4 regions of the Cytobacillus sp. C11.1 genome follow, and region 1 is predicted to be linked to each of the others. Evidence: riboswitches for the same ligand, from Rfam matches in the RefSeq annotation. Region 1 holds a riboswitch; each other region holds the start of a gene.
What was found. Region 1 has a riboswitch for S-adenosylmethionine ahead of AC3ZVC_RS24760 (homoserine dehydrogenase). Riboswitches for the same ligand answer to the same signal wherever they lie in the genome.

Region 1 (7,789 bases):
TTCTCCAAGGGGGAAAGCGGCGGAACGATTTGCTCATCTGCGTACCGAAAAGCGCTTGAACTTATTGATGCAAAATATAACCCGCTAAAGTATAATATTTATCCGTTCCATTTCTCTGACGGTGATAACCTGACCTCTGACAATGCCCGTTGTGTTAAGCTTGTGGAAGACCTGATGAAAGTGTCCAATATGTTTGGATACGGTGAGGTCAACCAGTATAACCGCCACTCGACCCTAATGTCCGCGTATAAAAACATCAAAAATGACGATTTCCGATATTATATCCTTAAGCAAAAAGCAGATGTATTCCACGCTATGAAGAGCTTTTTCAAACAGGAAGATGAAAAGAAGATGTATGCGTAAAAAAGAGGGGGAAACCTCTCTTTTTATTATTTTCGCAGAAAAAAGACCCCTAATCGAGGTCATAAAAAATGTGTCCATATGGCATTGAAAAAGACTCCTAGTCTGCCAAGGAAAATACCTGCAAATGCTAAGCCAGCAGGAGAATTCTATTTTTGCCGCCCCCTGGATCGATGAATATACCCATTATCGAGATATATTAGGGTGAAAAACTATTTACGGCCTGTCTCTGTTTAATCGGCCATCTGCGTTCATTTCAGCACTGGTCTTAATATCTACTTCTTCATGCTTTACTTTTTCGGTGATTGTCTCAGTATCCTGGACCTTTCTTTTCCCAATCACGATCTCCTCCGTCACCACTGGTTTTTTTTCCACATGGAGAATTTCTTCTTTCAGCGGCACACGGATGGTTTCTTCTTCATCTATGGGTTTTTGGGCGTCTGCGGTTGTGTTTGCCGGTTTACTCCGCTTAAGAAAAGCTTCTTCATGTGAGACAGGAACATCCACGTTTTGCTGTTCCTCGATAACTTTTTTGGTAACCTCCACATCACCTGATTTTTCAGCCAGTTTTTTAATATCCAGTTGCTCTTCTTTTATCTCAAGCATCTCTTCACGGGCCGAGGCACTTTCCCGGTAGGCTTCAGCTCGTTCCTCTGTCTGCGCCTGACTTTCATTTTGGGCAGCGGGATATGTGCCATAGTGGTCGACAATTAAGACATATTTTCCATCAAAAACCATGCTGGCATACTTATCCAAGTCATGCTCATCAAATCTTGTTCCGTCTTTTTTATCAGGATCTATTCCCGAACTCGTTGCGGGGTCTTCTCCCATAAATAGAGCTTTTACGGAGTCAAGGAAGCGCTGGTTGCCCAGTTCCTGGGATCCGACAATTTTTAGGTTTACACCATAATTGTCTGCAAAGCTTTCAAGATTTGCTCCATCTTTTGAAACAATAACCAGGTTTTCTTTCTGGTACCCGTTGGACTCTGCTCTTTCAATTGCATCTTTGAGCTCATGCTGTGTATCATAACCGCCGATTAATATATTTTTCTTCATATTTTCTCACTCCTATAGTCTTGTTTTTTTCTGACTTTCCCGGAAGAGCGTCTCGGGAAACTCTATTAATAGATTAGGGAGCAAGGACGATACGAAAAATATTAATTTAGGCGGCTAAGCGAGAGCCTGAGCAGGCATGGTTTCCTGCATGAAACTATTTTTCCATGCAAGTAAAATATAAACGAATCCCGAATATTTAACAGGTACAAGCCGTATGAATTAATAAATCTAGGTGAATACAGTATGATAGTGATATCACTCTATTATCTGGAACTTGCTGCTGGAGGTGGATATATGGAGATTGAGAAGCTGGCTAAAAAGCTGAAAGTCCGAACCCCTGTTATATTAGGGAGTGAGCGGTTTTCGAAATTTGCCATTTTGCTTCCGCTGGTTGAAATGAATGATGAAATTCATGTTCTGTTTGAAGTGCGTTCGCTTAAAATGAGGAGGCAGCCTGGTGAGGTATGTTTTCCGGGAGGAAGAATTGATCCTGGCGACAGGGATGAAGAACATACTGCTGTCCGTGAGACATCAGAGGAACTGGGGATTAGCGAAGACAGCATCACAGATATCTCCCCGTTGGATTACATGATTTCTTTTGGGCAAATCATATATCCTTATGCAGGCATTATTAAAAACCCCGGCCAAATTGTGCCTAATCCTGCGGAAGTGGAAGAGATCTTTACTGTGCCGCTTTTGTTTCTCAAGGAAGTTAAGCCCGAAACTTACCATGTGAATTTTAAGGTAGAGCCTGAAGAGAATTTTCCTTTCGACTTAATTGTTGGAGGCGAGAATTATAATTGGCAAACACGGAAGATAGAAGAGGTATTTTACTATTTTGAGGACAAAGTCATTTGGGGACTCACAGCAAGGATTCTTAAGCATTTCCTTGAAATCATTTGCGAAACCCCCAGTGAGAATAATTAAAAGTGAAAGCGTTTTATGAAAACTATTTTTAAAAAAGTGGTTGACGCGGCTCATTTAAATGTTTATGATTTATCTTATTAATTTAAATACTTTAAAAACTTCTTATCAAGAGAGGCGGAGGGACTGACCCTATGAAGCCTCGGCAACCAGCATATATTTGCCCGGTGCCAAATTCAGAGGAAATTTAATTTCCGAAGATGAGAAGGCGGAATGAATGGTACGTTAATTCAAACCCCTTCTTGTCTGTTATGGGCAGAAGGGGTTTTTTATGTTGATAAAGGCACATTATTAAAGCAGGGGGAATGCAATTATGTCAGCTATATCAGTAGGGCTTTTGGGATTTGGCACAGTAGGAAAAGGTGTTTATGAAACAATAAACAAACATCAGGGACGGCTTAAAGCAATACTTGGAAAAGAAGTGAAAGTCACTGCCATTCTTGTAAAGAATGTAGATAAGCATGCTTTACCTGAAAAGGACGTACTTCTGACTGATGATTTTCAAAAAATTATTGATCTTCCAAAGCTTGATGTAGTGATTGATGCGATTGTTGGGAAGGAGCCGGGCTATACATATTTACGTCAGGCTATTACAAGAGGCTGCCATGTGATAACAGCAAATAAAGAAATGTTTGCGCATCATGGTTGTGAATTAAAAGTGCTGGCAAAAAAGCATAATGTCTCATTGGGCTTTGAAGCAACGGTAGGAGGCGGGATTCCCATTATCCAGACTCTCAAACAGCTGCTTAATGCCAATAAAATTGAGAGGATTGAAGGCATCCTAAATGGCACCTCCAATTTTATTCTAACAAGTATGCGTGAAGAGAAGCTTTCATTTGAAGCGGCGTTAAAAATCGCCCAGGAAAAAGGGTACGCAGAAGCGATCCTGAAAACGACATCGAAGGATACGATGCTTTTTATAAAGCGGTCGTCCTGAGTGAACTTGTATTCGGGAAAGCGCCGGAGTGGGAGAAATCAATAAGGATAGGCATTACCGATATTTCAATCGAGCAAATCAATATTGCTTCTTCTTTGGGCTTAAGGTTTAAGCATGTGGCTTCTCTTGAGAAGGAAAAAAGTGCAGTCCAATGTACAGTAAAGCCTGTATTGGTTGGAGAGTCCCATCCTTTGTACAGGGTTGAAGGGGTACAAAACGCGGTTTCAATTGATGCAGATATAGTAGGGAATATAAGCCTCCAAGGGCCTGGAGCGGGAATGTTTCCAACAGCGAGTGCCATCGTAGAGGACTTAATTCATCTTGGTACAAATGATTTCCCAGCTGTCTTTGAAGAACTTAATGCTGAAGGGATTGAAGCGGGCTTGCCTGTTTGGGCATTGTTCGGTAAAGCGGACAAAGCAGAATTGCCTGAAGACTTTGATATCCTTGGAAGAGTTTCAGCGGATGCGGTGATTGTAAAGGCCTCAGAGGAAGCTGTAGCTTCATTGGACGATAACACTGCAGTTGCTTATCAAATACTTGGAGATCATGGCTTTGCTGAAATTCGGGCAGAATTGCAGCCAGTATAAGAAGTGAAGTCCATAAAAAAACAAACAGGAGGAGCAGCTTATGGGCTGCCCCTCCTGCATTATACTTATAGAGATGGTGGATGTTATGCCTGCTGATTTTTTAATAAAGACTGATTTAGTCCGGAGTATAGATCCTTCACATGAACCGTCACTATCTTAGCGCCAATCTGGACATGGACCATATTATCAAAAACAGCTGTTACCAGGCCGTTTAATGACACATTCGTACCAATATTTAAATCCTTATCAGCAACCTTCACGTTCTTCTTATCTGCCATTGTAACACCATCCCATTCCATTTTATTAAGAATCATTCATACAAAGAATATTGCCTTTTTATAGTAAAATAAACGCTCAAATGAAAAAAGTCCAGTAAAAAAGCCTGTTTTTTTATCGACAAATTCCATTGGGTACCAGGTACCTGTCGAATTTTCTTTAACGGAAGACAGATGATGGCACATCAAACTGGTTCCATAGGAAGATGGTAAATAGGATGGACAGGATCCAGGCTGCTACGGGCCGTTTGTGGTGAACTATAAGAATGGTAAACATGATTGTGTTAAAAAAGATAGACCACTTTAAGCTCCATCCATTAGAGTATTTAATCAGGTTTAATTTAATGTCAATGATTTCATTAACAGTATAGAGGAGAACCCAGCCTGCAATGTAAAGGATCTTCTTAAATAAGCTGCGGTTTTTGGGGAATCTGTATAAAAAAATGAGAATGGTGGCTGGGTATTTAACGGCCATGATGGAAAAAGTGACATGAGTGTTGGTCAGGCGGACTTGCTCATCAATTCCCTGTGGATTATATCTCCACATTGGGTAGTGGTCAGATAGCAAATATAAATAAAGAAAGTCCCCCAAGATGAAGAAAAGCAGAGAGGGATAATAATTTCTCCAGTTTCTCCAATCTCCCCATTTCCATAAAGCAAAAAATCATACAAAAGCATAGAGCGCATTCAATCGATTCATCCCCTTACCAGTGCACAAACCTGTCCATTCCTATATTATCCAATAGAAATGAATTTTAAAAAAATAACTTAGGTCCTTAGTTTGTTTTTTCAGTGATTTTCCTTAAATCCCAAATTGGTCCTAACTTACAGGAATGAATTTGCAAGGAAAGGGGTATGGATACTTCATAAATATAGCTTACAAAAAGGATGATATACTGCACATGAATATGCCTCTTGCCATAGGGCTAATTTTTCTTGTCCTATTTATTACTGCTCTTATCGGGATAAAGATTCTAAGGATACCTGATATTGTTATTTATATTATTTTAGGAGCCGGCATCGGCTTTTCCGGATATTTCCAGGATACAAAGGTAATTGAGGTTGCTGGGGAGATAGGTCTAATCCTGCTATTCTTCCTGCTTGGAATGAAATTCTCTGTTCGTGAATTAAGAAAAAATGGGAATAAAGTTTGGAAACCAGGTCTTTTGGATGTCCTGCTTGGTGTGGGAGTGACAACGGCAATTGCCTATATTTCTGGTCAAAACTTATTTGTATCGCTGTTAATCGGAGGAATTGTATATGCTACAAGCTCCTCTATTACGGTCAAGCTTCTGGAAAGCAAAAATCGCCTTGACAATAAGGATTCCGAATATATACTTTCCCTTTTAATTTTTGAGGATCTAGTTGCGCCAATCCTCGTGACAGTTTTAATTGGCTTAAGCGGAGAAAGCTTTTCATTTGTAGATTTTCTTTTAATCTTTCTAAAAGTAGCCCTCTTAGCCGGGATTGCTATATGGATGAGCAGAATTGTTCTTCATAAAGCCCAGCATTGGATGAAAAAGGTTGCGAATGAAGATTCGTTTTTAATTTTAGTATTGGGAGTAGCGATTACCTATGGAGGCTTCGCTGTATTCCTTGGGCTTTCAGAGGTAATTGGCGCTTTTCTAGCTGGAATCATGCTTGCCGGTACGGTCGTAAAGGACAAAGTGGAAGAAGTCGTTTTTCCAGTCAGAAACCTCTTTCTTCCATTTTTCTTCCTTAACTTTGGTCTTTCACTGGAGTTTAAAGAAGATGTACCGTCAATTGGGCTCCTGGCTGTTATCGTCTTATGGTCAATCATCCATAAACTGGCTGTGGGTTATTTTGGAGGACAATGGTATGGATTATCTAAAACGGATTCCCTCAAGTCGGGATTTTCACTAGCCTCAAGGGGTGAATTCTCTGTTATTATTGCAGGATTGGCAACAGGAGGACTAAAGGTATTTGCTGGTGCTTATATCTTAATTGCTGCCTTAATCGGTATGCTGCTGTTCCAACTGGCCCCCCGTATTCAGTCATGGCTGAGTAGAAAACAGGAGAAACAAGCATAAAACCGGAAAAAGTGCCCCTTCGCTAATGAAATAGGAGCGGCTCTTCCGGTTTATTTTTATCATCTTTTAATGAAATATGAAGTTCTTTTTTCTTATTTACAGCAGCATAAAATACATCCTCAAGATTTTTAATCTGCTTTTTTAATAATTCCCGCTTAAGCCACTCTTCGCTAATGTTTTCCCGCCGCATGATATTTCTATAAAGAATACCGTCCACAATGATGGGGAGCTCCCAGCTGCTTTCCGTAATAGGAGAAGAAAAATGCTCTACCCGGTTTTCTCACGCAGCATCCGCAGCACATTGTCAATTGAATATTTAATGGTTTCCATATTCTTGACAAGAAACTGCCCTTTGTAAATGACGATAGTTGGCTCAAATGTGACCAATTTCCCAAACTTTCTATTTTTAATCTTCAAATAGGAAACAAGCATTTGCAGTGAGGCAATGCCAATCACTGCGAACATGGTGAAGAGGTGATTAACCTTTGGTTCTGCTATGTCGGCGCCAACAACAGATCCCAGGGTTAGGATAACTAAAAAATCAAAGACGGGCAGCTCGCCTATGGATCTTTTTCCCATAATTAATGTGACAGCTAATAATAATGGCAAGATCGTATAGATCCTTCCAAGGACCTTCATTAAATCAATAAATGCATCCATGACAGCACCCCATAAAACTATCTTTATCAGACATTGTTGCTTTAGTTTTTCTTTTTTACACAGGGAGTTTTATGAAAATGATGAAATTATTGAAAAAGTTCTTCAGCGATTGGGTAATTAACCCCTCTTTCTATGCCGTGATACGAAAGGATTGCCGGTAATCCAAAATCTCCAAGGATAATCCTTAGCTTCACCGGAGTTGTCGATCCCAATCCTTTTTCCGCATGAGATATCCTGTGGGGTGGTTCCTTTTGCAATCAGAAGAGGAGGCTCGGTAAAGCTGCTGCCATAGTCTCCCATGGTAATTCCTAGAGCTTTCGTCAATTTTCCAGGTCCATTTGTGAGATTCTTGGGGATGTCTATGTTTCTCCTTTGTTTCATAAGTTCAATCCCATCAACGGGCTGGACTGCCCTAATTAAAATGGCTTCAGGCTTTTCAATGGGGCCACTGACGACATTCACCAAACAGTGAGTATGCATGACATATGTATAGGCAACTCCAGCCTCGCTGAACATTATTTCAGTCCGCTTTGTTCTCCGGTTTCCAAAGCTGTGTGCTGCCCGGTCTTCCGGCCCCATATATGCCTCTGTTTCAACGATATAGCCTGAAGTAAGTCCTTCTCCTGTTTCTTTTATTAAAAGGCAGCCCAAGAGAGCTTCAGCCAATCTTAGTGTGGACTGCTGAAAGAAATCTTTTGGAAGTGGAATATATGGAATATTGTTTTTAAGGTGTTTATCGGTCATGAATATCTCTCCAAATTCGTTTTTCTCTGGAAGAATGAAACGGTGAAAAAGCCTTTGTGTGCAAAGGGTAATCTTTGCATCGAATCTATTTTTTGATAGAGTGCAGCTTAATATGCTGCATCCCTTTTTCTTATGCTATTACCCTGTGCCATTTTTTCATAATCATACAAATGTAAGGTGAAGACTTTTGTT
Region 2 (7,789 bases), 450 kb from region 1:
TAAAGGGCTGAAAATGGGGAAAAAATACGAAGAGAAAGAACTCAATGAATATATTAAACAGTATCATGAAGATTACGCCACGATACGCAGAGAATTCATTATCAATCATTATATGTACAGGGAAAAAGGAATCTACGAATTAAATCCGCCGGAAATGTGGGCAAAAATAGAAGGGTAAATAAAGCAAGGCCCTATAAAAGCTAGGGCCCTGAATATTTTATTGATAAAATTCCGGCAGGCGGTCCGTGAAGATAGGAATCATTTTACGAACTTCCTTCACCATGTCAAGGTCGACTTCAGCCACCAGGATTTCTTCTTCCTCTGAACCCTCAGCTAGAACTTCTCCCCAAGGATCTATAATCATAGAATGGCCGGCAAATACATTTTCAGGGTCAGAGCCGGCCCGGTTACAGGCAATCACATAGCATTGGTTTTCAATGGCCCGTGCAATTAAAAGTGCACGCCAATGGGCCAGCCTGGCCAATGGCCATTCAGCAACCACAAATAAAGCTTCTGCTCCTTCCGCTGTATGGGCCCGTATCCACTCCGGAAAACGGATATCATAGCAAATCATCCCTGCAAACAGTCTATTTTCCAATGTAAAAGCGCCCTTTGCTTTCCCCCCTGTTAAATAGAGATGCTCATTCATTAGCTTGAATAAATGCAGCTTGCTGTACTGGTGGATAGGTTCTCCGTTTTTATCTACGACTAAAAGAGTATTGAATACGCCTCCGGCGGTTTTATTTGCAACAGATCCACCCACTAGATGAACATGCCTGTCTTTTGCAATCCCTTTTAAAAAGGCGAGGGCTGCAGCTGCATCCTTGTCTGCTATTTCATTTAATCTGGTTAAATCATAGCCTGTTGTCCAAAGCTCTGGAAGCACGATAACATCAGGGTTTGATTTTAACGCCTTTTCAATCATTGCTTCGGCTGCTTTAAAATTCTCTTTTGGTTTGCCAAACACAATATCCATTTGCAAACAAGCAATCTTTAATTTCATGAAAATCCCCCTCAAACATTTAATTCTCTTTTACTTATGTTAAAATTAGTCCGATAGATAACAATTTTCAAAATTTTACTTTACAACTTATCATTTAAGTTATATCATTTGTGACTATATTTTCAATCTTTTTTTTAAGCAGGTGAAAAACTTTGATTAATTATCCTCATTCTGATTTGCTGAAAAGTTTGCCGAAGCAATTTTTCGCATCTTTAGTATCAAAGGTTGGGAAGCAACTTGAACAAGGCCATGATGTGATCAATCTTGGGCAAGGAAATCCCGATCAGCCTACTCCCGGCCATATTGTTAAAAAGCTCCAAAGTGCAGCCGAAAAGCCAGTAAATCACAGATACTCACCTTTTCAGGGATTTCCCTATTTGAAAAAGGCTGCTGCTGATTTTTATAAAAGAGAATATGAGGTTGATGTAGACCCGGAAACGGAGGTAGCCATATTGTTTGGAGGAAAGGCTGGCCTGGTTGAGATACCTCAATGCCTGTTAAACCCTGGCGATAATGTTCTTGTGCCAGATCCCGGTTATCCGGATTATTGGTCAGGTGTAGCGCTGGCAAAAGCAGAAATGGTGACAATGCCGTTACGGGAGGAAAATGGCTTTTTGCCTCTTTATAGCGAGCTTACAGACGAAAAGCTGAATGCTGCCAAACTCATGTTCCTCAATTATCCAAACAATCCCACTGGAGCCGTGGCCAGTGAGAAGTTTTTCCAGGAAACAGTTGAGCTTGGCAAAAAACATGGAATTTGCATTATTCACGATTTTGCCTATGGCGGCATTGGCTTTGAGGGCAAGAAGCCGGTCAGTTTTCTGCAAGCAAAGGGGGCAAAAGAGGTAGGAATTGAAATTTATACACTTTCAAAAACGTATAATATGGCAGGATGGAGAATTGGTTTTGCGGTTGGAAATGCGAGCGTCATTTCTGCCTTGAACCTTTTGCAGGATCATCTATATGTAAGCTTGTTCGGAGCTGTCCAGGAAGCTGCGGCAGCTGCGTTGACTGAATCACAGGAATGTGTCAAAGAACTGAATGCCCTTTACGAAAGAAGACGAAATATATTCATTTCAGGCCTCCAGGAAATAGGATGGAATGTTAAAGCACCTGAAGGCTCCTTCTTTGCCTGGTTAAAAATTCCTATAGGTTTTACATCCGAGGAATTTGCTGATTATTTGCTTGAAAAAGCCCATATTGCCGTTGCGCCTGGCATAGGGTTTGGACAATATGGAGAAGGATATGTTCGTGTTGGCCTGCTGACTTCAGAAGAAAGGCTTAAAGAAGCAGTAGACCGAATTAGGGCATTAAATTTATTTTAAACTTTCCTATCTTAAAGTTATTCTTGTTATAGCACTGGTAGATTGGAGCGGAAGGTACGAGAATCCAGCGGGAAAAGCGTACCAAGGGGAGCACCCCTAGGCGAGGAACGCCGAGGAGACTCCCGGAATCCCGCGGTCGCTGAGTGCCTGTAGCGGAATCAATACTCATGGTTGAAAAACCCCTATTTATTTCTGATAATCTATTGACAAAAGTTTTTTACCCTGTCATAATCCTAAGTAAATTTTAATTCAAAATTAACTAAATATTAATTTCGTTTTCTTATCAAGAGCAGGCGGAGGGACTAGCCCTATGAAGCCCGGCAACCGACTTACCAGTAAGCACGGTGCTAATTCTTGCAGCTTATTAAAGCTGATAGATAAGAAGATGTTAGTTCAAGCTGCTAACCTCTTCTTATTTGAAGAGGTTTTTTTATTGCCCGGTTTTGCCGAAATGAAAGGAAGAAAATATATGAGTGAAATTATCGCAACTTATCTAATCCATGATGCAAAACATAATCCTGAGAAAAAAGCAGAGGAAATCGCATTAGGCCTTACGGTCGGTTCATGGACTCATTTACCTGAACTGGAAAAGAATCAGCTCCGTAAGCATAAAGGCAGAGTTGTTTCGGTTGAAGGCCTTTTAACAGAGGAAGGCAGCAAGGAAACGGCCGCCATTATCAAAATCGCTTATCCAACTGCTAATTTCAGTCCGGATTTGCCAGCCATTTTAACAACAGTCTTTGGAAAGCTATCACTGGACGGAAAGATTAAGTTAATAGATTTACAGTTTTCCGATGAGATCAAAACCTTTTTCCCTGGCCCTCGGTTCGGCATTGAAGGATTAAGAGAAAAGCTGAATGTCCACAGCAGGCCGCTGCTGATGAGCATCTTTAAAGGTGTTCTAGGCAAGGATATGAATTTTTTAACTTCACAGTTGAGGGAACAAGCACTTGGCGGCATCGATATTGTGAAAGATGATGAAATTTTGTTTGAAAATGAACTCACCCCTTTTGAAGAAAGGATTATGGAAGGGAAAAAGGTACTTGGCCAGGTTTTTGAAGATACCGGTCATCGCACACTTTATGCAGTGAATTTAACAGGCAGGACCTTTGATTTGAAAGAGAAAGCCAGAAAAGCAGCAAGCCTTGGTGCGGACCTCCTCCTGTTTAATGTTTTTGCATATGGACTGGATGTTCTGCAGGAGTTAAGAGAAGATGACGGGGTTGGGCTGCCGATTATGGCACATCCTGCTGTCAGCGGTGCCCTGTCTGCTTCAAGCATCTATGGAATTTCTTACTCTCTGCTTCTGGGCAAGCTTCTGAGATATGCAGGAGCAGATTTATCGCTTTTCCCTTCACCATATGGTTCAGTGGCACTTGAAAAGGAGCAGGCGATTTCGATAGGACAATCATTAACATCCGAAGATTTCTGCAAAAAGACCTTTCCAGTACCATCAGCAGGCATTCATCCAGGCCTGGTGCCGCTGCTTTACCATGACTTTGGAACGGACAGTGTGATCAATGCGGGCGGGGGAGTACATGGGCATCCGAATGGTGCAAAAGGCGGCGGCTTAGCCTTCCGCCAAGCGATTGATTTAACTTTAAAAGGAATTTCATTATCAGAATCTCCTTCAGATTATCCAGAACTAAAAAAGGCGATAGATTTATGGGGACATACAGAGGTGAAAGCTAAAAATGCCTAATATAGCTGTTTTTTGTGATTTTGACGGGACCATTACGGAAAAAGATAACATCATTAACGTTATGAAAGAATTTGCCCCGCCTGAATGGGAGGAGATAAAGAATAAAATATTGTCACAGCAAATTTCAATTCAGGAAGGAGTAGGGAAGATGTTTTCCCTCCTTCCAAGCAGCCTTAAGGAAGACATTATAAAATTCACACTGGAAAATGGCAAGGTAAGAGCTGGCTTTCAGGAATTTGTGGATTATTTGAAAAAAGAAAATATACCACTTTATATTGTCAGTGGCGGAATTGACTTTTTTGTGGAGCCAGTCTTAGAAAAATATGGCCCGTTTGATGCTGTTTATTGCAATGGTTCAGATTTTAGCGGCGAAACAATCAAAATTTTATGGCCCCATAGCTGTGATGATGAATGTAATAACAGTTGCGGCTGCTGCAAGCCATCCATTATGAGAAAACTTAAGGCTGGAGATACCTATAAAATTGTCATAGGGGATTCTGTTACCGATCTGGAGGCTGCAAAGCAGGCAGATTTAGTTATTGCAAGAGATTTGCTGCAAGAGAAAAGCAAAGAAATGAATCTTAATTATCACGAATTTGAAACGTTTTATGAGTGCATTGAAATTTTGAAAAATGTAAATGGGGTGAGCGTATGAGTTTAGTGGAAGAAAAATGGCAAGAGCTTGCTGAAATAAAAGATGAATTAGCTGAAAGAGACTGGTTTATGGGGACTAGCGGCAATTTGGCGATCAAGGTCTCCGATAGCCCCATACAATTCCTTGTAACAGCAAGCGGGAAGGATAAAAGGAAAAGGACAAAGGAGGATTTCCTCCTCGTTGATGAATTTGGGCGCCCTGTTGGGGAGACCCATCTAAAGCCTTCTGCGGAAACGCTATTACATGTGGAGATTTACCGGAAAACGAACGCAGGGTGCAGCCTTCACGTCCATACTATTGACAATAATGTTATATCGGAAATTTATGGGGACCAGGAGGCAGTCACATTCAAAGGGCAAGAACTTATTAAGGCATTTGATAAATGGGAGGAGGATGCTGTTCTTCGGATTCCGATTATTCCGAATCATGCGCATATTCCGACGCTCGCCAAATGTTTTTCCTCCCATATCAGTGAAGATACAGGTGCTGTGTTAATTAGAAACCATGGAATTACCGTTTGGGGAAAAACATCTTTTGAAGCAAAAAAAGTACTCGAAGCTTCTGAGTTTTTATTCCGTTATCAGTTAAGGCTGCTGGAACATAAGCCTTATCAGTTATTTAAAGTAGTGTAATAACTTTAAAATAAAGCCAAAAAACATAATTGAAAGGATTGAAAAATATGGCATACATCGTTTTGCAAAATACAAAAGAAGAAATCCGAAACCAGGAAGAGGTTGCAGCTTTCCTTGAAAAGCAGGAAGTTATTTATGAACAATGGGCAATTGATAAGCTTCCTGAATCCCTTAAGGAGAAATATCTTCTTTCTGATGAAGAAAAGCAAGAGATTCTGGATACATTTTCTGAAGAAATTAAAGATATTTCCGAGAGAAGAGGCTATCAGGCCCAAGACGTTATTTCCCTTTCAGAGAATACGCCAAACTTGGATCAGCTTCTTCAGAATTTCCAGCAGGAACACCACCATACAGATGATGAAGTAAGATTTATTGTCAGCGGTCATGGAGTTTTTATCATCCAAGGAAACAATGGAGAATTCTTTGAGGTTTTTCTGAATCCCGGAGACTTAATTTCTGTACCTGAAAATATTCGCCATTATTTTACCTTGCAGGAAGATAAGAAGGTTGTTGCAATCCGTATTTTTGTGACCACAGAGGGCTGGGTCCCAATCTATGAAAAGGAAGAGGCTTATAATTAAAATGAAATCCCTTTGCCAAAAGGCAAAGGGATTTTTGTGTTTTAATTTTTCTGCAATAACAAATGGGTATTTTTTACAAAGGGAACTTTCCGGAGATGCCAGCTTAAACATCGTCGAAAACACTGAATAATGCTGGCAAATTATGTCGAAAGGAAAGAAGGAGAAGAAGAAATTACTGTCGATTTTAATTCTTTTGGAAAAAGATTGTCTAATATTGCGAATCTATTTACATTTATAGAAATTCTTGTAATAATGCTTCAAGTAGCCATATTTTTATTTATTTAATTGGATAAAGGGATAGGAGTAGGAGGAAAAAGAAGTTGCGCCATAAAAGAACAGTTATGCTGGCTGAAATTCAGCAAAAGAGAGAAAAAATGATAGAAGCGGCAAAGAAAAATGGACTAGCGAGCGAAGAAACAATCCGCAGCAGCCAGGAGCTTGATAAATTAATTTATGAATATCAATGTGCCATTAAAAAAGAGCAAGAGTATAAGAAAAGGATGAGAATTTCATTCAGACAAGTGATTCTTTTATGGAAGAAGGCTGTTGTTTGAGATAACAGCAAATATATATAATAAGGAAGTCAAAGAATTTTTCTAGGAATTGCAAAGTAATTTTAAAAGGATCCCGTGAGGATCCTTTTAAAATTAGAAAATCTCGATAAGGAAAATCATAAATAAAAGTCCGATTATAAACGAGTAGGTGGATGTGCGTTCATTCCCATCTCCATGGCTTTCCGGAATTAACTCCTTATAAATAATAAACAGCATCGCCCCTGCAGCGAAGGCCAAACCGTAGGGAACAAGAAACTCAATATAAGAGGTCAAATAGAAGCCGAGGAGAGACATAACAATTTCAATTGCTCCGGTTAATGTGGCAATTATAAATGCCTTTAGCTTGCTGATTTTCTGGTTAATTAAAAATAATGCTACTAGAAGACCTTCCGGCGCATTTTGAAGCCCGATTGCAAATGCAATTAAATTCCCTGTATCCTGTGAACTGGAAGCATAACTGACACCAACTGAGAGCCCTTCGGGAATATTATGGAGGGTAATTGCAGCGATGATTAGCATGGCCTTTTCATCAAACTCAATTCCTTTACTGGAATGCTGCAGATCAAGATGGGGGATGTTTTTTTCCAAAATGGTGAGAGCCAAAACACCTAAAAAAATTCCCGCAGCAAGCGGATTAAAGCCCCCTATACTAAGCGCCTCGGGTATAAGCCCCATAGTCGATGCAGCCATCATAATCCCCGCTGTAAAAGCTAGTAATGTATCACGCCATCGATGAGTTACAGAACCTTTCATAAATAGAATAAGTAGTGCACCCAATCCCGTTGATAAGGCAGACAGTATACTGCCGATAAATACCTCTGTCATAATTAATTCCCTCACTTATCTCTTAAAAGAAAGTCCCATTTAAAAAATTAACAGTAAATCCTTTTGTACGTGAAACTGTGATTTATGTCATTGTGCAAATCTGAATATTCCTTATAGTATAAATTAATGAATTCTATAAATACAAGAGTTCATATATTCTTCCATACTTCCACTTCCTTGTTTTCTGCAAACATATTCAAATTCCTGTGAGGCTAAAGCGAAGGCCGGCCAAAATTTTCCGCACCAAGAGGCACAATTCCCATGAATTCTTTTTATTGTTAGTACTATGCCTGTATTGCGAATCATATATCGTAATACATAGCAATTTTTATATAAAACTTAGAGCAAGCGCTTTCTATAAAGCGTTAAGTTATGAGGAGGGAAAGTTGAAAATGCACATTGTCGTCTGTGTCAAGCAAGTGCCTGATACAAAGATCATTAAAATTAACCCAAAAACCAACACTCTTGACCGTCGAAGCGCTCCTGCCATTTTAAACCCTTATGATGCCCAT
Region 3 (7,789 bases), 1.6 Mb from region 1:
TCGGCAAGGGTCATGTAATTGCTTTTAACATCTTAAATATCGGACGTTACAAATTAGGAGTAGGTGCAGTTGGAGGCGCTAAGCGTGCATTCGAGCTGGCTGTTCAATATGCAAACCAGCGCCAGCAGTTCAAAACACCTATCGCCCAGTTCAACCTGACAAAAGAAAAATTCGGAACAATGGCTTCCAAAATCTATGCAGCTGAAAGTGCAGTGTACCGCACAGTAGGTTTATTCGAAGACCGCATGAGCAAGCTGACTGATGAAGAAGTGAAAGATGGTAAAGAAGTAGCAAACTCAATCGCTGAGTATGCCATTGAGTGCTCCATGAACAAATTCTTCAACACTGAAGTCCTTGACTATGTTGTAGATGAAGGCGTTCAAATCCATGGGGGATACGGATTCATGGCCGAGTATGAAATTGAAAGAGCATACCGTGATTCCCGTATTAACCGTATTTTTGAAGGCACAAATGAAATTAACCGTCTATTGGTGCCAGGCACATACCTTCGCAAAGCTTTAAAGGGCGAGCTTCCATTATTCCAAAAAGCTCAAGCACTGCAGGAAGAGCTTATGATGATGATGCCTGAAGAGCCTGGCGATGAGCCATTGGCACAGGAAAAATATTTAGTTAAAAATGCGAAGAAGATCGGCTTGCTTGCTGCAGGCTTAGCTGCTCAGAAATACGGCAAGGCTCTAGATAAAGAACAAGAAGTTCTTGTAAACATTGCCGATATTATTTCAAATGCATATGCAATGGAATCAGTTGTTCTTCGTACAGAGAAGGCTATCGAAAAAGCTGGTCTTGAAAAGAGCAAACAAAAGCTTCTTTATACACAAATTTTCTGTCAGGAAGCATTCAACAAAATTGAGCAGGATGCAAAAGAAACGCTTGTTGCGGTTGAAAATGGCGATGCTCTTCGCATGATGATGTCAGCACTTCGCAAATTTACGCGCCACACGCCTATCAATGTGATTGCTAAAAAGCGTGAAGCTGCAGAGAAGCTAACAGACGCTGAACGTTTCGTGGTTTGATCATAAGCTGGCTCCCTTCCCCGCGAAGGGGGCTTGTTTTTTTAGCTCTGTAAGCTGATTGTTCATTTTGTACTATATTTAAAGGCGCGGAAGGTGCAAGGCTCCTCGAAAATGCACTTACATTTCCTTCGGGCAAAGTTTATTCGCGGGCGCATATTGCGGGCAAAGGGAGGCCGGCTGGTATAAAACGACCAGGAAGCGGGCGCGGAAAGCATGCGTCGAGCGGTAATCAACAGCGAGTTTATCTGAGACAAACTTTTTAAAAATTTATTCTGCCGGCAGGAACCCTGAAGAAAAATGTCGAATATTATCTTGGTGTTCATTGGTATTCATTTATGGTAGTATTCAATTAAAAGGCAGCAATTTTTTATGAAGCCTGGATATGCTAACATTGGGTGGTGATAGAATGGCGTTGACTTTTTACTGGTATCCCAAATGCGGGACATGCCGGAAAGCGAAGAAATGGCTTGATGAACATAACTTGTCTTATGAAGAAGTACATATTGTGGAGAATCCGCCTTCACGAAGCGAGCTTGAAACGCTTTATAAAAAAAGTGGATTGGACATAAAAAAGTTCTTTAATACAAGTGGCCAGAAATATAGGGAGCTTGGCTTAAAGGACAAAGTGAAAACCTCATCAGAAGAAGAGTTGCTGGATATTTTGGCAACGGACGGCATGCTGATTAAGCGTCCAGTTCTGACTGACGGCCAAAAGGTAACAGTTGGCTTCAAAGAAGAGGATTATGAAAAGGCATGGCTATCCTAAGGGCTGATATTTTGCTCCGATGGGCCATCATGAATTAAGCGATCGATTTTACGATCATAAATTGAAATATAAAAAGTGGAGGGATAAACTATGAGCACACCTAAAGAATTACGTTATTCAGAAGAGCATGAGTGGGTAAAAACAGAAGATGGAAAAGTCCGCATTGGAATTACGCATTTTGCGCAATCAGAACTTGGCGACATTGTATTCGTTGAGCTTCCTGAAGTTGGGGATGAGCTTACTGCAGATGAGCCATTTGGAAGTGTTGAATCCGTTAAAACGGTTTCCGAGCTTTATGCTCCTGTAAGCGGCAAAGTAGTTGAAGTCAACGAAGACCTTAACGACAGTCCTGAATTCGTAAACGAATCTCCATACGAAAAAGCCTGGATGGTTGTTGTTGAGCCTTCAGATTTAAGCGAAGTAGACAAGCTTATGACTGCTGAGCAATACAAGGAAATGACAAACGAAGACTAATTGACTGAAAAGCCGGCTCAATACGAGCCGGCTTTTTTGCTGCATTGCCTTTAATTGCTATTTTTCTTTTATGGAGATAGGGCAAAACTATGAGTACCAAAAGGTATGAAAGGATTGGTTACCATGACATTGAAGGAGCAGAAAATCGATATAACTGACCGGGTTGTCGGCAAGCTGAAAAATGATCATATAGAGCTTTACCTTGAAAATGAAAAAATAGGCCAAATCAGCCTGCCTGAAGGCTCTTCCTTTAATTTGGACCATCATTTTGAAACTGACCAGCAAAAAATTTATCAGAACGTTTCCGTTACAGATGAGGCGCAAGCCCGCTATACTGACTGTGACGAAGGCGGCTGGTGCTAACATCGTAAACAGCGGGAGAATTTCCGCTGTTTATTTAATATGCTAAAGCATAGAAGAAGAGCATATATTGGATTGGATAGTTGGTTCGGTACCATCTAAAGAGCGTCATAATAGGGAGTGGCGCAAATATTCGTAAAAGTGGCGCATAAAACCCGGTAATTGATTCATAAATGTTGAAAGTGACGCATAAATTCCGGGAATTGATTCTTAAACCAAAATAGATGTTAGATAAATTCAAAAACATGCTAGAAAAACCAAGTATCATGCTTGAAAAGAATAAAACATGTTAGACAAATTTAAAAATGACAAAGATTTGCCGGACAAAGCCAAGAAAAAGGGTTTATTTTTTAAAAAGGCATTTTGATTTTACAAGGCTGTTTTAGTAAAGTTTGTTGTTTTTTGAAGGCAAAAGTAATTGTTTTACCCAACTGAGTTGATTGTAGCGAAGGGCACTTGACTCCTGCGGGAAGAGAGGGAAGTGCGAGACCCCACAGGCGAAGCCGAGGAGGCTCGCAACCCTCCCCGCGGAAAGCAAGTGCCCGCAGCGGAAATCAACGGGCAGAATTCATAAACAAACACAACAATCTATGAGAAAAGAAAAGAGCCTTTTACAAATCTAAATTAATAAAATCATCAAAACCCTTCCGCTCAAAAAAAGGCAGGAGATTCACACCATAATCAAGAATAATGAATATATTGGATAAACACTTTCTTTAACGGTTTTTAACTGCAAAGCAATTCAGCTTCAAAATAACTCCTTTCAGGTGATGACGATGAATGAGGCAATTCCGGAGAAAGTTATTATTGTTGAGGGAAAGTCAGATAAAACAAAGGTAAAAAATATCATAAGAGAGCCGGTAGAGATTATTTGCACCAACGGAACAATCAGCATAACGAAACTGGACGAATTAATTGACACACTGTTTGATAAGGATGTATATATATTGGTGGATGCTGATTCAGCCGGGGAAAAGCTGAGGAAGCAATTTAAAAGAGAGTTTCCCGAGGCAGAACATCTATACATCGACAGGATGTACAGAGAGGTAGCCACAGCTCCTGAACATCATTTGGCTACGGTTTTGCTGGGAGCCAATATCGACGTTTATACACAGTACTTAGACAGGTAAGGATGATAAAATGCAGGAATGGTCGCGCCATGAGATTGAAGAAATGGTAAATGGGCAAAAAAGCGCTCTCTTATATTTGTACACGCCTATGTGCGGAACCTGCCAAATGGCGGGCAAGATGCTGGCCGTTGCAGCTGAATTGCTGCCAGACAAAGCAATGGGGAAAGCGGATTTAAATTATATGCCGGAAATCGCTGAAAAGTGGGGAGTCGAAAGCGTCCCTTGCCTCATCATCTTTAAAGAAGGAAAAGTTCACGAAAAGCTATATGCCTTCCGGTCTGTCCCATACTTATTGGAGAAAATCAGGAATATATAAATAAGTGCCATTAGCATGACTGCAGTACCGGCCGAATATTGCCAAAAACCAGGTGTTGATTCCACCTGGTTTTTTCTGTTAAACAACCGAAATCCCACCTTTTAAAATATTCAAAAAATATTTACAAACCTTTGAGGAATGGAGTATGATACTTAGGGAATCGAAATAAAATTGAGTGTGATTTTACATACAGCGCAGGGATGGGATCGAGATGGCATTTTACAGGGAATGGGCTGGCCAGATTAAAGGCTACAATCGCAATATAAAATTTGCCTTTATGGCTAATATACTTACGCAAATAGGCTTTGGAATCTTCATGGTCATTTATAATTTCTATATAAGGGAACTTGGTTACTCCGAAAATATTAATGGTCAGGTTATTTCCATGACTGCGCTCGCAACGGCGATGATTCTTGTTCCGGCAGGGATTGCGAGCGACAGGCTTGGCAGAAAGAAAGCAATGCTGTTTGGAGCTGCAGCCACGGGTGCTGTTATGTTGTTCAGAAGTGTGATTGAATTGCAGTCACTGCTGATTCTGTTTGCATTTTTTACAGGGCTGACGACAGCCTTTTTGCAGGTATCCAGCATTCCGTGGCTGGCCGAAAATTCAAAGGCTGATCAGAGGGTTCACCTATTTAGCATTCATTTTGCGATCATGACCGGAGCTAATGTAATAGGCAATCTGAGCGGCGGGATCCTAACGGACATATTTTCTCTATTTACTACCCACCTGAACAGTCTTCGGATCACGCTTTTAATTGGGAGCCTGTTTTTTATGGCTGGACTGATACCAATACTGCGTTTCAATGAAATGCGTAAAGATAAGAAGGAAGACAAATCCATAAAGAGATTCTCTTTTAAAGACCTTACGTTTAAAAATGACGGTATTAAAATTATTGCCATGTTTGCTTTTGCTCAGCTGCTGATTGGGTTTGGGGCTGGATTAGTTATTCCTTATCTGAATTTGTATTTCGCTGACCGCTTTGCCGCATCAAATTCTGTGATTGGATTTATTATTTCCCTTGGTCAGGCAGCTACTGCTTTTGCAATGATTATCGGCCCTATCGTCGTAAGGAAGGTTGGGGAAGTCAAAGCTGTCGTGTTTCTGCAGCTAATGTCGCTTCCATTCCTGCTTTTGACCGCTTATACGGAACACCTATGGCTGGCTGCCATCGGTTTTCTATTCCGCCAGGCCCTGATGAACGCAGGAAATCCAATCCAAATGTCGCTCATGATGTCCAAGGTAGATGATTCAATGAAGGGGCTCGCAAACTCTATTAATCAAATGGTATTTAATCTTGGCTGGGCGGTAATGGGTCCCGTATCAACCGGAATCGTCATTAAATACGGGGCTTACTGGGGTTATGCACTCGTCTTCTCGATTACTGCGTCATTGTATCTTATCGGATCTCTTTATTTTTTCTTCGTGTTTAGAAGCTACAATAAGACAAAAGCTGCCAATCCTGCAGTAAAAGCAGTATAATCTGACATATTTCTCGGGAAATGAATGATAATGCCTAATAAAAAAAGGGCATTGTCTTTTTTTTATGCTGTATTTGTCGAACAAAAATAAAAGGACTGTAAAACGCAATTACTGAATATAAAAGGAAGAGACCCAGTACGTACAAGGGGTGAGGCTATGGAAGATTTAGCAGATCTATTTGTCAGGGAGAACCAAGCAAAAGGCCATGTAGGATATTTATTAAGAAAATCGACTTTTTCTATCCTTATCCAAGCGGGAAATATTAGCATACCTCTGCAGATTTCAAAAGGGGAAATCAGGAAAGCCAGGCGAACAAAGAAATTTGATGTTAAGATAACAGGTTCTGAAGAGGCTATTCATTCAATTATTTCCGGCAGGGTCAAGCTTAGAGAAGCCCTAACCCGGAAAGATATAGCAATAGACACCACCTTCCGAAAAACTCTTTTGCTTGAGTCCTTTTTCTGTTTAGGCAAGATCAAGATTTGATATGAAAACACTTGACCACTTTTGAAAAAGTATGATAGTATCACTTTAACTTGAAAATTAACTGAATATTCTTATCAAGAGTGGCGGAGGGACTGGCCCAACGAAGCCCGGCAACCGGTAGTTTACACGGTGCTAAATCCAGCAGAGCAATTTGGCTCTGGAAGATAAGAAGAGATGGTATAGCCCTCTTCTTGTGAAGAGGGTTTTTTCGGCTCTTCTAATGGGAAGTTCAAAAAGTCAGGGAAAATTGAAGTACTGCTTTTTTAGCTGAATTTAGTTTATTGGCTGTGTTAAGGCTATTCGTGATTTTGGCACCCTTTTGATTGTAGCGGAAGGCAGAGCTCCTCGTAAATGCATTCGCATTTTCACCGAGTAGGCTCCCGGATCCTGCAGGAAAGTGAGCTATTTTATTAAGGCAGTTTTCTTAGAGTTTGTTGTTTTTTGAAGGCAAACGTATTTTAACCAACTGAGTTGATTGTAGCGAAGGGCACTCGACTCCAGCGGGAAAAGAGGGAAGTGCGAGACCCCGCAGGCGAAGCCGAGGAGGCTCGCAATCCTCCCCGCGGGTTCGCTGAGTGCCCCGTGCTGAAATCAACGGGCAGAATTCATAAATATTTTATTAGACAATAACAAATAAAGGAGAGAGAAACATGACTGACAAACAAAAAAGCTACCGTTTTGAAACACTAGGAGTACATGGGGGACTGAATCCTGATCCGGTTACGGGGGCAAGAGCAGTGCCGATTTACCAGAACAATGCTTACCAATTCAAAAATACAGACCATGCCGCAGATCTTTTTGCATTAAAGGAACCTGGATACATTTATAGCCGGATACATAATCCCACTGTAAGTGTATTTGAGGAAAGAGTGGCTTTGCTTGAAGGCGGAGTCGGTGCTTTGGCGCTTGCAAGCGGTCAATCTGCTATTACTCTGGCAATCCTAAATCTTGCCCAGGCCGGGGATGAGATTGTTGCGGCCTCCAATCTATATGGCGGTACTTATAATTTGTTTGCAGTCACACTTCCTAAGTACGGGATTGATGTCAAGTTTGTGGATCCAAAAGAACCGGAAAACTTCCGAAACGCCATAACAGATAAAACCAAGGCAGTTTTTGCTGAAACAATTGGAAACCCGAGTTTGAAGGTGCTTGATCTTGAAAAGGTGGCTGCTATTGCTCATGAAAACGGTGTTCCAATAATCGTTGATAATACCTTTGCTACACCTTATTTATGCAGGCCGATTGAGCATGGAGCTGATATCGTTATTCACTCAGCGACTAAATGGCTGCTTGGCAATGGAACAACAATGGGCGGCATTATCGTTGATGGCGGAAAGTTTGATTGGAATTCACCGAAGTTTCCTGGCTTCACAGAACCGGATCCAAGCTACCATGATATTGTTTATAGTGAAGCAATTGGCGAGGCTGCTTATATCATTAAAGCCAGAGTACAGCTTTTAAGAGATTTGGGGCCTGCAATGAGTGCGCAAAGTGCATTCCAGTTCACATTGGGACTAGAGACTTTGCATGTGAGAATGAAGGAGCATATTGCGAATACGAAGAAAGTGGTTGAATACCTGGAAGCCCACCCTGCTGTTAACTGGGTGCTTTACCCAGGCCATGAAAGCAATCCGGATAAAGCTCTAGCTGATAAATATTTGCCTAAAGGAGCAGGCGCTGTCGCTGTTTTCGGAATTGCAGGCGGCCGGGAAGCTGGTGCAAAGCTGATTAATAGCCTTC
Region 4 (7,789 bases), 1.1 Mb from region 1:
GCTGCTTTATTTTGCAAAGATTGCATATTAGTCCGGTTTTTACCACATCCTAAAAGAAAAAGGAAGGTGGATTTACAGGATGAATTTTGCCTGGCAATCATTACTATTAGTTTTTGCAGGAGTCTTGCTGCTGCGCATAGCAGGCAGGAAATCTATTTCGCAAATGACACTTGCCCAAACAGTTGTTATGATTTCAATTGGTTCCATCATTATTCAGCCAATTATTGAGACAAGTGTGTGGAAAACGATTGTGGCTGCAGCCATTTTTATTGGATCATTGATTTTAATGGAGTATTTGCAGTTAAAGTTTAACTTTATAGAAAAGTTTATAACCGGCAAATCCAAAATCGTAATTGAAAATGGGAAGCTTCAGCCCGCAAATATGAGAAAACTCCGATTTACTGCTGATCAATTGGAAATGAGACTGAGGACGAACGGAATTACAAAAATTTCAGATGTGAAAATGGCAACACTTGAACCTAATGGCCAGCTAGGATATGAATTAATGGATGATGCAAAGCCTTTAACAGCAGGCGAGTTTAAACGATTAATGGGCGGGATGATATTACAGTCTCCTGTGCAGCCTGCCTCGCAGCAGTCAAATGATATTTTCCAGGAACTTAAAGAAGGACATCCCCAGCCGCATTCTCAGAACCTGCACTAATTTGGAATCTTATAGATAATAAAAAATTGTTCTGGGAAGTAAAGAAGCCGCTAACTATTGGCGGCTTTTTCTTTAATCTGAGTTGGTGTTTTGCAGGCTTCTCCTCGTATCTAGTATTAATTCCTGCATTCGTAAGTGATGAAGAATGGTCATGATCACAATCCCGATACTGAACATACTGGATAAGATTGTGCTTCCAACCAAAAAACGAATTACCTTTCGATCGAACATCTTTTCACTCCTTTTTTCCTTAGTATTTCATCATAAGGAGAAAATTATTAATTTTTTGTGTAGCTTTGTCCAGGCAGGGATTTCTTATAAAAAGGCTGTGTTAAGCCAAATGTTGATTTTAGCACCCTGTTGATTGGTGTGGAGGGCTTTAGATGCCCGAAAATGTATTTGAATTTCCTTCGCGCGATATTTATTAAAGGCTGCTTATTCAAAAGCTTGCTGGAGTGCTGATCAAAGGATGAGCCCACAGGCTCAATTCCCCGAGGAGGCTCCGGACCGCGGAAAGTGGTTAACTGGATGGGAAATCAATAGAAAAATTTAAAATTACATATAAAAAAGCTTGAACTTTAATCAATTTCCTGTATAATTTTCAGACATGAGTTAGTAATAATAACTTCATAACTTTTAACTTATCAAGAGAGACGGAGGGACTGGCCCTAAGATGTCTCGGCAGCGGGCTCATATGAGCGCTGTGCCAAATCCAGCAAGCATTATGCTTGGCAGATAAGAGGGGACTGTAATATAGCAGATATCTCTTCTTGTTTGAAGAGGTCTTTTTATTATGTCATTAAAACCAATTAAGGAGAGAGGAATAGTATGAAAACAAACAAAAAAGGTAACCCGTGGGCTTTACTCCCGCTTTTGGCATTCCTTCTGATTTTTATTGGGAGCGGCCTTGTAACAGGTGATTTTAAAAAAGTTCCGATTATTGTGGCTGTGGCCATAACAGCAGGAATTGCCCTATCCATGAACAGGAAGACGCCATTTATGGAAAAGGTTGATATATTCACGAAAGGGGCAGGAAATCCCAATATTGTTTTGATGGCTATAATTTTTTTACTGGCAGGTGCATTTTCGGGAACGGCTAAAGGAATGGGGGCTGTTGATTCGACAGTCAACTTGGCATTATCCTATGTGCCGCAGAATCTGCTTATGGTTGGGATTTTTATTATCGCCTGCTTTATTTCTCTATCAATGGGCACTTCAACAGGTACAGTTGTTGCGCTTGCTCCAATAGGTGTTGCGCTGGCTGCTGAAACCGATATATCCGTAGCTTTGGCAATGGCTGCTGTTATTGGCGGTGCCATGTTTGGCGATAATCTTTCCGTGATTTCTGATACTACTATTGCAGCAGTCCGGACCCAAGGGACGAAAATGAAGGATAAGTTTCGTGTGAATTTTTTAATTGTGCTGCCTGCAGCTCTGGCAACTGCTATAATTCTAGGGTTCTTAACAGCTGGTCAGGAAAGTGCTGTAACAAGCCAGGATTATAGCTTGCTTAAAGTGGTTCCATATTTGGGGGTACTTTCTGCTGCTTTGTTAGGAATAAATGTTATTCTTGTTTTAAGCGGCGGGGTCTTGCTGGCAGGGCTGATTGGGATTGCTGACGGAAGCTACACGCTGGTTTCCTTCTTACAGATGATTGCAGAAGGGATGGCAGGAATGCAAACTCTTGCAATCATAGCTATCCTAATTGGCGGTGTTGTTGAGATTATTCGCTATAACGGGGGAATTGATTATTTGCTGCACATAGTTACAAGCAAAATAAACTCTCGAAGGGGTGCTGAATTTGGTATTGCATCGCTTGTTTCACTTACCAATCTATCTACTGCAAATAATACCATTTCAATTATCATTGCAGGCCCCCTGGCTAAAAATATAGCGGATCAATATGATATAGACCCGCGTAAATCTGCAAGTATATTAGATATTTTCTCTTGTTTCGTACAAGGATTTATTCCATATGGCGGACAGATGCTGGCTGCTTCGGGTCTCGCAGCTATTTCGCCGGTAAGCATTATGCCTTACTCCATTTATCCAATATTGATTGGAGTCACTGGTGTAATCGCCATTCTTATTAATTTCCCCAAATTAAAAGAGCGGGAAAAGGTAACGAGTAGCACAGTGAATGAATCTGCTCCGCGGGGTTAAAGGTTGTTCCAGGAGAATCATATATAATGAAGAAAGATATAAGAGCCTATTTATAGGCTCTTATTATTTTTCCTGAAAATCTATCTATAGAAAAATTTTCCTGATATAATAGGAACGAACGTTCTCTTATGTTGGTTTCCTTATTTTGCAGAAGTACTTCAATTTTTGTTTTGCTATAATGGTAACATTGTATATATTGAATCATGGTAGGAAAAGAGGGTGATTGATATGAAATTTATCCATACTGCGGATTGGCATTTAGGTAAACTGGTTCATGGGGTATACATGACAGAAGATCAGCGCCATTTTTTAAATCAATTTATTGAAGTGGTTGAAGAAGAAAAGCCGGATGCGGTTGTTATCTCTGGAGATTTATATGACCGGTCTGTACCTCCAACTGATGCTGTTGAATTATTAAATGAAATTCTTTTTAAAATAAATGTAGAACTTAAAACGCCAGTAGTAGCAATTGGCGGAAATCATGACAGCGCCGAAAGGCTTTCCTTTGGCAGTTCGTGGTACAGACAGAGCCAATTCTATTTATCAGGAAAGCTGGTAAATGATTTTAGGCCAATACATATAAAGGGTGTTAACTTTTATCTTGTACCTTATGCAGAACCAGGGATGGTCAGGCATTTGCTTGATGACGACAGAGTCCATTCACATGATGATGCCATGAAGGCGATTGTCGGGAAAATTGAAGAATCTCTGAATCCAAATGAACCCAATGTTTTAGTTGGGCATGCCTTTGTACTTGGAGGGGCGACGAGCGATTCGGAGAGGACTCTTTCTGTCGGTGGTTCAGGCTGTGTTCATTCTAATTGCTTCGATCCTTTTTCGTATACAGCACTTGGGCATTTGCATAGCCCGGATGCCATCAAACATGACAGAATCCGTTATTCTGGCTCACTTTTAAAGTATTCTTTTTCTGAGGCGAAACAGGAAAAGTCGATCTCCATTATTGAAATGAAAGAAAATGGTGATTTTGATCTTCGTACCCGATCCTTACAGCCTAAAAAAGATTTAAGAGAAATCGAAGGCCATCTAGATGAGCTGATGGATCCATCATTCTATGAAAAACAGAATCTGGATGACTATCTAAAAATCACCCTTTTGGATGAAGGAGCTTTACTGGATCCGATCAATAAGCTTAGGCAGGTATATCCAAACGTACTTCACCTTGAACGGAAGATTTCTATTACAGATATGAAGAAAAAAAGCTCCTTCATTTCTATGAAGGAAGAGAAAAAGTCAGAGCTTGAGCTTTTCAAGCAATTTTACGAGCAGATGACTACTTCCGAATTTACAAATGATAAACAACAGGCAATGACTGATGTGATTGAAAAAGTGCTGAGGGAGGAGGCGCTGAAATGAGGCCATTAAAATTAAAGATGCAAGCGTTCGGCCCTTATGCAGACAGTGAGCACATTGACTTTACAGAGCTTGGAAACCGGACGATGTTTGTTATTTCGGGAAAGACTGGTTCCGGAAAAACGACCATATTTGATGGGATCAGCTATGCGATTTACGGAAAAGCAAGTGGTGAGGACCGCAGCGGGCCAGAACTTAGAAGCCAGTTTGCCAAAAATGAAACACTGACTGAAGTTTCTCTAGAATTTACATTAAGAAATAAAACATATTACATTACCAGATCGCCTCAGCAGGAAAAGAAAAAAGAACGTGGCGATGGGACAACCACAGTGAGTGCCAAAGCAGAACTCTACATTTATGATGAAAATGGAAGGCGGCAGCTTCTTGCGGCCAATGTCAGGGATGTCGATGAAAAAATAAAGGAAATCATGATTATTGACAGCAACCAATTCAGGCAAATCCTGATGATCCCTCAGGGTGAATTCAGGAAACTTCTTACCTCGGAGAGCAAGGAAAAGGAAGTAATCCTTCAGCGGCTATTTCACACTCAGATTTATAAGCGGATTGAAGAAAAGCTTAAAGAATATGCTTCTGAGTTAAAAAGAACAGTTGAAGATCAAGTAAAGCTTCGTGATCAGTTTTTACTACAGGTGCAGGCAGTTTTTAATGAGGAGCTTAAGGCATATTTGGAAGCTGGCAGTGTAAATGACACAATTTTGATGCCTCTTGTAAAGGCAGAAATTATGCATATGGCGGAAGGGTTAGAGGAATTAACCGATGCAGGCAAGAAGCAGAAAGAAAAAAGAGACTATCTGCAGCAAAAACTGTATGAAGCTGAAACCATAGTTAAACAGCTGAAGGCAAAAGAAGATTTGAAACGAAGGAAAGAAGAGCTGGAAGGGTTAAAAGAACAATTTACGGCGAAGGAAAGACTTATTTCCCTTGCCCAGAAAGCAGCTTTGCTTAGCCAGCAGGAGCAGCTTTGCCACGAAATAAAGAAGGATTTGGACGTTTCAAATGAGGAGCTTACTGCACTTAAGAAAAGCATTACATCTTTAGCCGGGCTGTTAGCGGAAAACGAAGAAAGATGGGAAGCTGAAAAGAAACGTGAAGATGCAAGAAAGCAAGCTGGGGAGAATGTTAACCGGCTGCAAAACATGAAAGAGGATATCCATTCTTATGCGGAAGTAGAAAAGCAAGTTCGTTTGCTTGAAGAAAAACTGGAAAATCTCCGTCTTCAAAAAAAGCATAAAGATGAAGCGTTTAAAGCCTCTGATCATAAAATTCAAGTATTGGCTGAGGAAAAACAGGATATTGAAAAGTGTCATTTTAAGCTTATGGAGAATGACCGGCGGCTGGAAAAAATGACTGAAGAAATAGAACGGCTTCATAAATATGAAGAACAGCAGGGCGAGTATATGCTAGCTCTCGAAGTATTCGAAAAAAAGAAAAGCTACTTTGAACAGGCAGCATCCAGACTGGAAGATGCCAGAAGGCTTGTTGAGGAGTTGGAGCGTAAATGGCTCCATGGACAAGCATCCATCTTGGCAAATCAGCTGCAAAATGGTGAAGCCTGTCCGGTTTGCGGCTCAGGTCATCATCCTAATCCGGCTGCATCGCAAACGGATATTCCTGATGAAAAAGATTTAAAGGCAGCAAAACGGCAGGCTGCCGAAATCGAAGCAGATAAAGCGAAAGCAGAGTCATCGTTCTATGAATCTCAATCAAACGTAAAATCTATTGAAAATGCTTTGGGTGAATTATTTAATCTCATGCAAAAACAGCAGCCAGAATTGGAAGAGGAAGAGCTGTCGGTTATTAAGGGTACTCTTCTTGCACAAAGAAAGGATCTCTTAAACATTCAGGATGATTTAAAGAAAAAGAGCGCAAGACTTGAAGCTTGCACCTTAGAATTGGAAAAATCTCATCAACATAAGGAAGTGCTGGCTGCAGAAATAGACCGGCTGCAAAGTCATATAAACGATACAGCTATTCTCCATGCTGAAAAGAAAGGCAACTTGACAAGGATGACTGAAACAATTCCGGAAAATCTTCGGTCCATTGAAGCTTACCAGGCCAATCTGAAAGCTGCTGTCGATAAACTGGAGACTTTTAATAAAAAACTGGAAATTGCGCAACAGAAATATCAGGATTCAAAGGCAGCTTATATGGCTGAACAGGCAAAAATGGAGACGATTGAAAAGCAAACTGTTAAGCTTGAGGAAAAGCTAACAGTCGAAAGACAGAACTTTGTTCAGCGAATGAAGGATCAAGGATTTGAAGTATATGGAGAATACCGAAATGCAAAAAAATCCGAACATGAGATTCGTACGCTGGAAGTAGATGTTCGGGAATATCGTGAAGAAGCACGGTCAGTAAATGACCGGTATTCGGAGCTTTTGCAGCTTTTAGAGGGTGTTGAAAAGCCAGATATAGTAAATCTGCAAGCATTTTTAAAGGAAACAGATGACCAGCTAAAACAGCTTCAGGATCAATATACAAATCTGTATATGAAAAAGAAGCACAATGAAGAAACGTTACAAAAAATAACAGAAATTAATGAAAAAATGAAATCCCTTGAAGAACGTTATAAAATGATGGGGCATTTATATGAAATTTCAAAAGGACAGAACACATACAGAGTTACTTTTGAGAGGTTTGTACTTGCTGCATTTCTGGACGATATACTCAGAGAAGCAAATGGGCGATTAACCCGGATGACAAGCGGCCGGTACCAATTGCTGAGAAAAACGGACCGTTCCAAGGGAAATGCGCAAAGCGGTCTTGAACTGCTTGTGTTCGATCAGTATACAGGCCAGGAAAGGCATGTCAAAACATTATCAGGGGGAGAAAGTTTTAAAGCAGCACTAGCTCTTGCGCTTGGCTTGGCTGATGTAGTCCAGCAGTATGCCGGAGGGGTTTCTCTTGAGACGATGTTCATTGATGAAGGATTTGGCACACTTGATCCTGAATCATTGGATCAGGCAATTGAGGCTTTAATAGATATTCAAAGCAGCGGCAGACTTGTTGGCATTATTTCCCATGTTCCGGAATTAAAGGAAAGAATCGACGCCCGCCTTGAAGTAACAGCGAGTCAGACAGGCAGCAGAACGGAGTTTCAATTTTTAAATTAGTTGAAAAGAGAAAGATAGCTAGCCCCTAATTGCAAATTTTGAAGGAAAGGAAGGTGATGAAAGTTGGTTAAGAGAGTAGCTTTATCGTGGAGCGGCGGCAAAGACAGCTGTTTAGCTTTAGAGGCTTTAGTAAAGCAGGGTGTTGAAGTCACATGTCTAATAACAACAGTTCCAGCAGAGATCGGCAGAACTTTTGGCCATGGAGAAAAGACTGAATTGATTACTCTCCAGGCTAATTCTTTATCTATACCTGTTGAATTCATTGCTTGTTCTTATGAAAATTACACCGAACGTTACGTTAGTGAATTAAAAAGATTAAAAGATAAATTTGAACTTACAGGCATTGCCTATGGTGACTTGTACTTGGACGGACATCGTGAATGGGGCGAAAAGGTAGCAGCGAAATCAGGAGTAAAAGCTGTTTATCCTCTTTGGATGGAGGCAAAAGATAGTATAG

Region 2: linked by a shared signal. The riboswitch ahead of AC3ZVC_RS22380 (2,3-diketo-5-methylthiopentyl-1-phosphate enolase) and the one ahead of AC3ZVC_RS24760 (homoserine dehydrogenase) in region 1 are both predicted to bind S-adenosylmethionine.
Region 3: linked by a shared signal. The riboswitch ahead of AC3ZVC_RS07865 (O-acetylhomoserine aminocarboxypropyltransferase/cysteine synthase family protein) and the one ahead of AC3ZVC_RS24760 (homoserine dehydrogenase) in region 1 are both predicted to bind S-adenosylmethionine.
Region 4: linked by a shared signal. The riboswitch ahead of AC3ZVC_RS19175 (Na+/H+ antiporter NhaC family protein) and the one ahead of AC3ZVC_RS24760 (homoserine dehydrogenase) in region 1 are both predicted to bind S-adenosylmethionine.

Annotation. Positions count from the first base shown of each region.
Region 1 is NZ_CM176935.1:4,969,235-4,977,023, reverse strand. It holds gene yhbH (sporulation protein YhbH) at 1-363, shown strand, start outside; gene AC3ZVC_RS24770 (YsnF/AvaK domain-containing protein) at 577-1,416, opposite strand; gene AC3ZVC_RS24765 (NUDIX hydrolase) at 1,711-2,343, shown strand; SAM riboswitch class I at 2,443-2,547, shown strand; partial or broken gene AC3ZVC_RS24760 (homoserine dehydrogenase) at 2,654-3,867, shown strand; gene AC3ZVC_RS24755 (hypothetical protein) at 3,951-4,145, opposite strand; partial or broken gene AC3ZVC_RS24750 (CBO0543 family protein) at 4,303-4,767, opposite strand; gene AC3ZVC_RS24745 (cation:proton antiporter) at 5,045-6,193, shown strand; gene AC3ZVC_RS24740 (YetF domain-containing protein) at 6,216-6,410, opposite strand; gene AC3ZVC_RS24735 (DUF421 domain-containing protein) at 6,461-6,853, opposite strand; gene AC3ZVC_RS24730 (DNA-3-methyladenine glycosylase) at 6,971-7,597, opposite strand.
Region 2 is NZ_CM176935.1:4,521,076-4,528,864, reverse strand. It holds gene AC3ZVC_RS22395 (DUF2087 domain-containing protein) at 1-178, shown strand, start outside; gene AC3ZVC_RS22390 (carbon-nitrogen family hydrolase) at 218-1,003, opposite strand; gene AC3ZVC_RS22385 (pyridoxal phosphate-dependent aminotransferase) at 1,156-2,328, shown strand; SAM riboswitch class I at 2,606-2,712, shown strand; gene AC3ZVC_RS22380 (2,3-diketo-5-methylthiopentyl-1-phosphate enolase) at 2,798-4,030, shown strand; gene AC3ZVC_RS22375 (2-hydroxy-3-keto-5-methylthiopentenyl-1-phosphate phosphatase) at 4,023-4,685, shown strand; gene AC3ZVC_RS22370 (methylthioribulose 1-phosphate dehydratase) at 4,682-5,317, shown strand; gene AC3ZVC_RS22365 (1,2-dihydroxy-3-keto-5-methylthiopentene dioxygenase) at 5,365-5,898, shown strand; gene AC3ZVC_RS22360 (Spo0E family sporulation regulatory protein-aspartic acid phosphatase) at 6,219-6,452, shown strand; gene AC3ZVC_RS22355 (ZIP family metal transporter) at 6,546-7,277, opposite strand; gene AC3ZVC_RS22350 (electron transfer flavoprotein subunit beta/FixA family protein) at 7,670-7,789, shown strand, end outside.
Region 3 is NZ_CM176935.1:1,591,804-1,599,592, forward strand. It holds gene AC3ZVC_RS07825 (acyl-CoA dehydrogenase FadE) at 1-1,034, shown strand, start outside; gene AC3ZVC_RS07830 (arsenate reductase family protein) at 1,441-1,800, shown strand; gene gcvH (glycine cleavage system protein GcvH) at 1,891-2,274, shown strand; gene AC3ZVC_RS07840 (YusG family protein) at 2,380-2,637, shown strand; gene AC3ZVC_RS07845 (toprim domain-containing protein) at 3,411-3,764, shown strand; gene AC3ZVC_RS07850 (thioredoxin family protein) at 3,775-4,080, shown strand; gene AC3ZVC_RS07855 (MFS transporter) at 4,292-5,563, shown strand; gene AC3ZVC_RS07860 (SCP2 sterol-binding domain-containing protein) at 5,720-6,049, shown strand; SAM riboswitch class I at 6,118-6,220, shown strand; gene AC3ZVC_RS07865 (O-acetylhomoserine aminocarboxypropyltransferase/cysteine synthase family protein) at 6,700-7,789, shown strand, end outside.
Region 4 is NZ_CM176935.1:3,848,600-3,856,388, reverse strand. It holds gene AC3ZVC_RS19185 (DUF421 domain-containing protein) at 80-664, shown strand; gene AC3ZVC_RS19180 (hypothetical protein) at 737-895, opposite strand; SAM riboswitch class I at 1,303-1,406, shown strand; gene AC3ZVC_RS19175 (Na+/H+ antiporter NhaC family protein) at 1,493-2,827, shown strand; gene AC3ZVC_RS19170 (exonuclease SbcCD subunit D) at 3,056-4,201, shown strand; gene AC3ZVC_RS19165 (AAA family ATPase) at 4,198-7,332, shown strand; gene AC3ZVC_RS19160 (Dph6-related ATP pyrophosphatase) at 7,396-7,789, shown strand, end outside.